Regions from separate parts of the Methylophilus sp. 5 genome, predicted to be linked through region 2. Evidence: predicted binding sites of a transcription regulator. Region 2 holds the regulator's gene; the other holds the start of a gene.

Region 1 (4,440 bases), 720 kb from region 2:
CGCTATATAAGCATCGGCTGAGTGTCACCGCAATTTGTCGCTCTATTCTGTCTTGGGCACCAACCGCACCTATCGAAGCAGTTGAAGTAATGCTATAAATGCCAATATCCTGCGTAGTGCCTTTATCTTGAAGCACACTCCGACTACACGTGACAGACACACTAAAGTTATTAATCGTGAGTGTCGTTGGTGAGGCGATACACCCTTGCATCCCGACAGAGCCGGGTGACAGTACCTGATAAGCCGCCCACTCTACCCCTGCTCTGGCCGCTAAATAAGCATTGGCACCTTGCACGTCTTGTATCGTGCCCATTTGTGCCAGCAACGACAACCGCATGGAATACCCCACCAGTGCTGCAAGAGTCACCAGTAAAAATATTGCCACAGGCAACATAAATCCCTTTGCGCGATAAGCAATACTTTTCATGGCGAGTTCACCACATTAATCAAGTTAACCAACCTGGCTACACCACCGTTTTTCTGTAATGTAAGTTGTGCGGTGACCACGCTTGAGTGCTGCATCACACCCTCAGTGTAGGTAAAACTGCACTCGGTGACATCCTCAACCACAACGTTAGCGTTCGCCCCGTTAAAGTTCGCCGGGTGCGCAGAAGGGATGGCAATATTGCTCACCATTAATAAGCGCCGGTTTGCCACGTCGCACACATACGCCACCGCACCGTTGACGATATAAAAACGGCTACCAGGAGATGGCAAAGGAAAAAGGTTGCCCGCGAATGTCACAGAACCGACGTTGGCGCCTGTATTTAGCGCGCGCACATTATTATTAGCGGTTTCATACACATCAGCCCCGGTAATGCCCAGGTTATAAATCACTAACTGGTCACCAGCGTCTACGTTAACGGTTGCACCCAGCACGCGCAAAGTGTGGCTCCCAGCGTCGAAATCATCTTGCTGATAACGCCCCCCTTGCTTAATAGGCACAAACTCGACGTAATCACCCCCGCCAGAAACCCACACACTGTTGGGCAACGCATTACGAATATCGCGCGACATACGGCGCAAGGAAATATCGGCACGGTCGGCCAGCTCGTAATAAGCTTCTGAGTTCACATAGGCAAGGACAGAGTTTTTAATAAAACTGACGGAGATACCGCCCAAAATAGCCATGACGACAATGACAATCACCAGCTCCACCAAGGTGAAACCAGACATCGCCAAGCGAGGCTGCTTAAATTTTCGGCGCATAGCGAACCTTAAAACCGGTTAAGCGTATGGTTGTGTTGGCTGGGCCAGTCACCGTGACGACAATTTGCAAAACAGCTGCTGCTGGCAACCCGGCAAAAGCGCCAGCGCCCCCAGCCTGATTAATCGCCACAGAGGCCGAATAAGCATTGAGGCCCGCAAGTGCAGTTGAACTGCCTATGCGGCAAATACCCGTGCAGCCACCACCTGGCATGGTAAACCCGCCATAATCGGCGACATTATCAAACGGATTAGTGGCGCTGTAACGGCTTTCACCTGCGGGAGAGGGGCCACCTAAGTTGGCTTGCGAAGTGCTGCAATCAGCCGCGCTATTGGCGGTAGACGCATTTGGGTCATCCGGGTCGCAAAAGGTAAAAGGCATTTGCTGGATTTCTTGCATGAGTGATTCAGCAATCGCAATCGCTTGTTTGCGCGCGAGCGGGTCCGCTGAGTGACCGCTCATAAATGCCAGCGCGCCGATCACCCCGGCAATGGCGGTGGTCACAATCACAATAAACACAACCATCTCAACCAGCGAAAAACCGTGATGGTTTTTTTTGCCGGCTGGTATGTGTTTATTATTGTTGTGGTTACCTGTTTTAGTCATATGCGTCACCTGGCTGCTCACCAGGTGGATTGTTAGTGTATGTAACCCGTATTTGCTTCTACCGAAATGCCAACAAATTGCAGTTCATTCTTTTTATTGGTCACTCTATAGGTAGCCAACTCGTTTGGGTCTGCCCGGCCCAAGCCATCAAACCCCAAAGCTTTGTTAGACGACCCAACGATCACACTGTGCGAAAAAGTGAGCACATAGGCGCCAGCGGTTTCCGGGTTAATCACCACTTGCGCCGCGCCACAGTTAGGGTCAAAGCACAGGCTAACCGTATTGGGCTCTACCGCATCGTTGTGTAACACAAACACTTTCTTGCGCTGTGCAATGGCCGTTTTTTGCGCATAACGCAGCGTAGATGAAAGTAAACCCGCGTCGCCGCGGGTTTCGAAGATGTCACCACTAGTGAATCTGGGGGCGGCGACTGCCATCATGATTCCAGTCAGAGCGATCACCACAACCAATTCAACAAGGGTGAATCCATCTGCTTTTATCATAAAAACAAGAATCAACCGCCGCAATTAGCAGCACTTAATGTGGGAGTAGTGACTACACCAGTTGCAGCAGTGTAAATGACTGTACATTGTGCAAAACCGCCTACTGTAAATGTTGCAACCCCACCAACATATCCTGGCTGAAACTGTCCATCTACTTGTTGCAATGCAGAACCAATGCCAGCTGCATCTGCAGTTGGATAACCAACCCCAGCAACGACTGTGACGTTATTCCCATCCATAGGCACTGTAGCTGCATTATTTCCAGCGGCTACCCACGAGGCGCGTGCAAGGTTAGCCGCTGACCGGAGAGATGCAGCAAGACCATTCGCAGCTGCAACGCGTGCATTAGATTGCACGTTAACAAACCTTGGCAAAGCCGTTGCCGCCAAAATACCCAATACTGCAATTACCACTACCAATTCAACCAATGTAAAACCTGCTTGTTTTTTCATTATTCAGACTCCTAATCAAAAAGTCCCTGCCCTTATCATCACAGCGGCAGGTTATAACTGCGTTAATTACCCATCAGCAAAATCTATGCCAGACAATTTTGGTCCATATTCATCACGCTTCACAAACCATTCATATGCCAGAGCAAATGATTAACTACCCTTCAACATAACCGAACTCATATCCCATATCGGCAAGAACACACCCAGAGCTAACACCAACACCAAGGCACCTAAAAAGATAATCAAGATGGGCTCGATTTGCGCACCTAATGTTTTAACGTCATATTCCACGTCAGCTTGATACATATCGGCAACTTCTTGCATCAAATCATCGAGCGAGCCAGACTCTTCGCCCACAGCAATCATCTGCAACACCAGCGGATTAAACACGCCCGTTTGCGTGGCCGTTCTTAAAATCGTCTCACCGCGCTCAATGCCAGCAGACATACTAAGAATTTTGGCGCCGAGGTAATCATTCTCAACTGTCTGTGAAACCAGGCGCAAAGCCGAAAGAATAGGCAAACCGCTACGCGTAGACAAGGCAAAGGTGCGCGCAAACCTGGCCATGGTGCCTTTAAAAATAATTTTGCCCGCAATGGGAATGCGCATTTTGTAGCGATCCCATTGAGCCCGCCCGGCATCTGTACTCGTGTACGTTTTGAACATCCAGACCGCCCCCACAATCATGCCAATCAGCACAAACCAGTAATTACGCATAAAACTGGAAAACGCGATCAATATCTTTGTAATGAATGGTAAATCTGCATGCATGTTGGCAAACACTTTTTCAAACTGCGGAATCACCATCACATTAATCACCACAATGGCAATCGCCATCGCGATGAGTACAAAGGTTGGATATTGCAACGCAGATTTGATTTGCCCGCGCATAAAGCGCTCAAATTCAATGTGCTCAGCCAAACGCAAAAAGATATTGTCGAGGTTACCGGTGCCCTCACCGACACGGATCATGCTGATATAAAAACTATCAAACACCTTAGGGTGCTCAGCCATGGCGACTGACAACTCACGGCCTGAATCCAAACTCACGCGTAGCTGCCCAACCACTTGTGCTAGCTTGGCATTACCCACCGAGCTTTGAATACCTGCCAAGGCACGCATAATCGGTATACCGGCTTTGAGCAGGGTATACATCTGCTTACTGAACAGCATGACATCTAGGCTGGTGACTTTTTCTTCAAACAAATTAAAAGCGACTGCGCCAGCTGCTTTTTGCTTGATTTCAATCGGGGTAATTTTTGAGATGATGAGTGCCGCGCCCAGCGCATCGAGGTCTGTTGCTTCTTGCACGCCGCTGACCATCATGCCATCGTCGGTACGACCTTTGTATTCAAATATCGGCATAGGCGTGGCTTTTTAAAGGGTTACTCTTCAAACTGGTTATCGACACGCATGATTTCATCGAGCGTGGTCTTGCCGTCTAATGCCAGTTGCAAAGACTGGTCGCGCAAGGTCTTGCCTTTAAGTCTTTCGCGCGCTTTTTTGATAAACACATTGGTGTCCGGCATGTTAGCCGCCATCGCCAACTCATCCGTCATTTCTAAAAACTCATATAAACCAACGCGGCCCAAATAACCAGTGCGGTTACAGTGCTGGCAGCCTTTACCATGCCTAAAATTGGTCACCACATCAGGCTGCTGTATCACTTGAT
Region 2 (4,440 bases):
ACGTTCAGTGCATTCGCACCGCTTTAGTGTCTCTGTGTGTTAATGGGGATAAATCGCGCCTAACACACGCGGGCCTGCCGCGCCGGTGACCGCTGGCATGTTGCCCGGCAGGTGATCCACACAGCGTTGCGCCAGCCAGGCGAAGGCAACCGCCTCCACCCAGTCTACGCCTATGCCCAGGGCGTCTGTGCGTTGTACAGGCAACCCACATAGGGTTTGCAATCTGTCGATTAACGCCAGGTTATGCGCACCGCCACCACACACATACAGTTCTTGGGCACCGCGGCAGTGTTGCTGCAATGCTTGTGCAATGCTTACAGCGCTGAGCTCCAGTAGCGTGCGTGCGACATTTTGCGGTGTGTCAGTGTTAGCTTGCAGATGCAAGTTGAGCCAGGCCTGATTAAACAGGTCACGGCCAGTGCTTTTGGGTGTTGGCAGCGCAAAGTAAGGGGCAGCCAGCATTGCGTGAAGTAACGCCTGATTGACACTGCCACCCGCTGCCCACTGCCCGCCTGCATCATATGTGTTACCTGTGTGCTGCAGCGTCCAGGCGTCCATCAGCAGGTTGCCGGGGCCAGAGTCAAAACCAATCACCTGGCCATTAATGGGCAAATCACTCAGGTTGGCAATGCCGCCGATATTAATCATGACACGGTGTGTATCTGGCGCAGAAAAAACGGCCTGATGAAAGGCTGGCACCAGTGGCGCACCTTGGCCACCAGCGGCAATATCGCGACTACGAAAGTCGCCCACCACGGTGATGCCTGTGCGCTCGGCCAGGCGCGCGTGGTTGCCCAGTTGCAGGGTATATGCCTGTCCATTAGGGAGGTCAGGGCAGTGGCGTATGGTTTGCCCGTGGCAGCCAATGGCGCTTACTGCGCTGGCTGATAATCTGGCGTCTGTCAGCAAGCCTTGCACGGCCTCTGCATACAAGTCAGCGAGCCGGTTAGACACAATGGCGGCAGTATGTAATTCATGCTGTGCGGGGGTGTGTAAATCGAGCAACAATTGCCGGATATCAGCCGGGTAAGGCAGGAAGTATTGGCCTTGTTGTGCCAGGTGTTCACCTTGTTGTGTCACCACTACTGCATCTACGCCGTCTAGACTCGTGCCAGACATCAGGCCGATAAACAGGCGTGCTTGGGGGGGCGTAGCAGAAAAATTCATAAGGCATAAGTGTAACACTGCTCATGCTCGGCTTACAGAAATGCATGGGATTACGTTAAAATAGCGGTTTTACTTTGATGACAAAGTACGCCGCGGCGTAGCTTTAAAAAGAGCCTTTATGACAGACGTAACCCAACCTTCAACCGCTGCTGAAGCTTTGAACCCAGCCATTGCAAATGCACTGGCCATTATCAAGCGTGGTGCCGATGAGCTGTTGATCGAGCAAGAGCTGATTGAAAAGCTGAAAACCGGCAAACCGCTGCGCGTTAAAGCGGGCTTTGACCCAACTGCGCCAGACTTGCACCTGGGCCACACTGTGCTGATTAATAAATTGCGCCAGTTGCAGGATCTGGGTCACCAGATTTTGTTTCTGATTGGTGACTTTACCGGCATGATTGGTGATCCGACCGGTAAGAGTACGACGCGCCCGCCGTTAACGGTTGAGCAGGTGAAAGCCAATGCCGACACTTACTCCGAGCAGGTGTTTAAGATTTTAGACCCGGCCAAAACCGAGATTGTGTTTAACTCGGCATGGTTAAGTGACCTGGGGGCGGCCGGTATGATCAAGTTAGCTGCCAGCCATACAGTGGCGCGCATGCTGGAGCGTGATGACTTCTCCAAGCGCTTTAAAGGCAACCAGCCGATTGCAATTCACGAGTTCTTGTATCCCTTGTTGCAAGGCTATGATTCAGTGGCATTGCGGGCAGATTTGGAATTGGGCGGCACCGACCAGAAATTTAACCTGCTAATGGGCCGTGAGCTGCAAAAACAGGCTGGGCAGTCACAACAATGTGTGTTGATGATGCCGTTGCTGGAGGGCCTGGATGGCGTGAATAAAATGTCCAAGTCGCTGGGTAACTATATTGGTATTAGCGAGGCGCCCGAGACTATTTTTGCCAAAATCATGTCTATTTCTGATGCATTGATGTGGCGTTATATTGATTTGTTGTCGTTCGCTTCATTAGATACTGTTGCCCAGTGGAAAGCGCAAGTGGCGGGGGGTGAAAACCCGCGCGATATCAAAGTCGGGTTTGCGCAAGAAATCGTGGCCCGCTTTCACGGCCAGGCCGCGGCTGAAAAAGCCTGGCAAGATTTTCAAACCCGCGCCAAAGGCGGTATTCCTGATGATGTGCCACAGGTAGAGGTGACGATTGAGGGTGACAGTATTGGCATCAGCCAATTGCTGAAACAGGCTGGCTTGGTAGAAAGCACTAGTGAAGCCATGCGCGCTGTGCAGCAGGGCGGGGTAAAGCTGGATAGCGTGAAGGTGGATGATAAAAATCTGCCAGTGGCAAAAGGCGTGACCGTGGTCGCCCAGGTGGGTAAGCGCAAGTTTGCTAAAATCACAATTAAATAACAAACTCGTAACCAACAAAAAGGCCGCAGATGCGGCCTTTTTGTTTTACAGCGACTTGCGTAAATTTGCGGGCGGAATACTCAGCGACTCGCGATATTTTGCAATGGTGCGGCGGGCGACCACAATGCCTTGTTGCGCCAGCGTATCGGTAATTTGGTTATCCGATAATGGTTTTTTCTGATTTTCTTCGGCCACCATTTGCTTGATTAAGGCGCGAATAGCGGTCGCTGAGCAGGAGCCGCCAGCATCGGTTGCGACTGAGCTACCAAAAAAGTATTTAAGCTCCAGCACCCCGCGCGGTGTGAGCATATACTTATGCGTCGTCACGCGTGAAATGGTGCTTTCGTGCAAGTCTAGCTCTTCGGCAATTTCACGTAATACCAAGGGGCGCATGGCAATTTCGCCATGCTCAAAAAAGTTGCGTTGACGGTCTACAATCGCTTGCGATACACGCAAGATCGTAGAAAAACGCTGCTGGATATTTTTAATCATCCATTTGGCTTCTTGCATCTGGCTTTGCAGATATTGGCCGGAACTATCGCGGTTGCGCTTAAGGATGTCCGCATACAATTGATTGATCCGCAGCTTGGGGATCACGCCATCATTGAGTGACGCCATCCAGATGCCTTTGATTTTTTTGACTACCACATCGTGCTGGATAAAGTGGTCATGACTAAAGGTAGCGAATTCGTTGCCAGGCTTGGGGTTCTGCTGGCGGATGAGTTGTTGCGCACCTTTAAGGGCGGTTTCATCGCAACTGAGCAGTTTGCGCAGTTTGACAAAGTCTTTGTTGGCCAGCAGCGCTAAGTGATCTTTGGCAATCGCCATAGCGATGCGCAAATAAGGCGTGTCTGCTGGGAGCGCTTGTAATTGCAGGCGCAGGCATTCGCACAGGTCGCGCGCGCCAACCCCAATCGGATCCAGGTTCTGGATCAATTTAAGGGCGGTTTCCAGCTCTAACAACTCAACTTCCAGCTCTGGGGGCAGCAGGTCGACAATTTCTTGTAAGTCCTGTTCCAGGTAACCATTATCATTAATACCGTCGAGTAAAAACTTCACCAGGTCCATGTCACGTTTGGACAAATGCGCCAGTTGTATCTGGTTCATCAAGTGTTCGCGCAAGCTGGTATTGCTGGCATCCTGACGCGAAAAATCACCGTCTTCATCGTCCATATTGTTGCGACCGGCTTCGTCCCAATTGCTGGTGCTGCCAAACTCCTCGTAGTCGTCTTCAAACTCGGGCGGTGAAAATTCTTCATTCAGATTGGCTTGTTCGCCTTCGTTGCCGCCAAGTTGGTCGTGCAACTCTTCGCGCAAGGTTTCTGCGGGTGCGGTGATTTCCGCCTGTGTGGCAACATCAAACGAGCTTGCATCAGGTAGCTCTTGCTCGGCCGCGGCGGTCGCGGTAGGGCTATTGTCTTCAAACTCGCCTTCTTCACCGTCGGCCATTTCCAGCAGCGGATTTTCCTGCAGGATGGTTTCCAGCTCTTGGCTCAACTCAAGTGTTGAGAGCTGCAACAGGCGGATAGACTGTTGCAGCTGCGGGGTGAGCGCCAGGTTTTGCGAAATACGTAGTTGCAGATTTTGCTTCATAACGGGTTACAGCCTAAAATTCTTGCCCAGATACACTTCACGTACGCCTTCGTTTTGAATGATTTCGTCGGGCGTGCCCGCGGCAAACACGGCGCCTTCATTCACGATATAAGCCCGGTCACAAATATCCAGGGTTTCGCGTACGTTGTGGTCTGTAATTAAAATACCGATATTCTGGCTGCTCAGGTAGCGGATAATTTTTTGAATCTCAATCACCGCAATCGGGTCAATCCCGGCAAACGGCTCATCCAGCAAAATGAATTTTGGGTCGGTCGCCAGGCAACGGGCGATTTCGACGCGGCGACGTTCACCGCCGGACAAAC

Evidence for each region. The regulator sigma-54, encoded in region 2, starts transcription at its own class of promoters, with help from an activator protein. The targets are predictions, from matches to a motif close to TGGCACNNTTCCTGCT.
Region 1: the regulator sigma-54 is predicted to act here: its motif matches at 2,844-2,859, upstream of METH5_RS15970 (type II secretion system protein).

What each region holds. Positions count from the first base shown of each region.
Region 1 covers NZ_KI911560.1:1,727,113-1,731,552, reverse strand. Annotated here, with positions in the region: gene METH5_RS0108300 (hypothetical protein) at 1-427, opposite strand, end outside; gene METH5_RS0108295 (prepilin-type N-terminal cleavage/methylation domain-containing protein) at 424-1,176, opposite strand; gene METH5_RS0108290 (prepilin-type N-terminal cleavage/methylation domain-containing protein) at 1,193-1,813, opposite strand; gene METH5_RS0108285 (Tfp pilus assembly protein FimT/FimU) at 1,846-2,316, opposite strand; gene METH5_RS15970 (type II secretion system protein) at 2,328-2,768, opposite strand; gene METH5_RS0108275 (type II secretion system F family protein) at 2,919-4,133, opposite strand; gene METH5_RS0108270 (GspE/PulE family protein) at 4,154-4,440, opposite strand, start outside.
Region 2 covers NZ_KI911560.1:1,006,348-1,010,787, reverse strand. Annotated here, with positions in the region: gene METH5_RS0104790 (anhydro-N-acetylmuramic acid kinase) at 40-1,167, opposite strand; gene tyrS (tyrosine--tRNA ligase) at 1,286-2,524, shown strand; gene METH5_RS0104780 (RNA polymerase factor sigma-54) at 2,570-4,117, opposite strand; gene lptB (LPS export ABC transporter ATP-binding protein) at 4,124-4,440, opposite strand, start outside.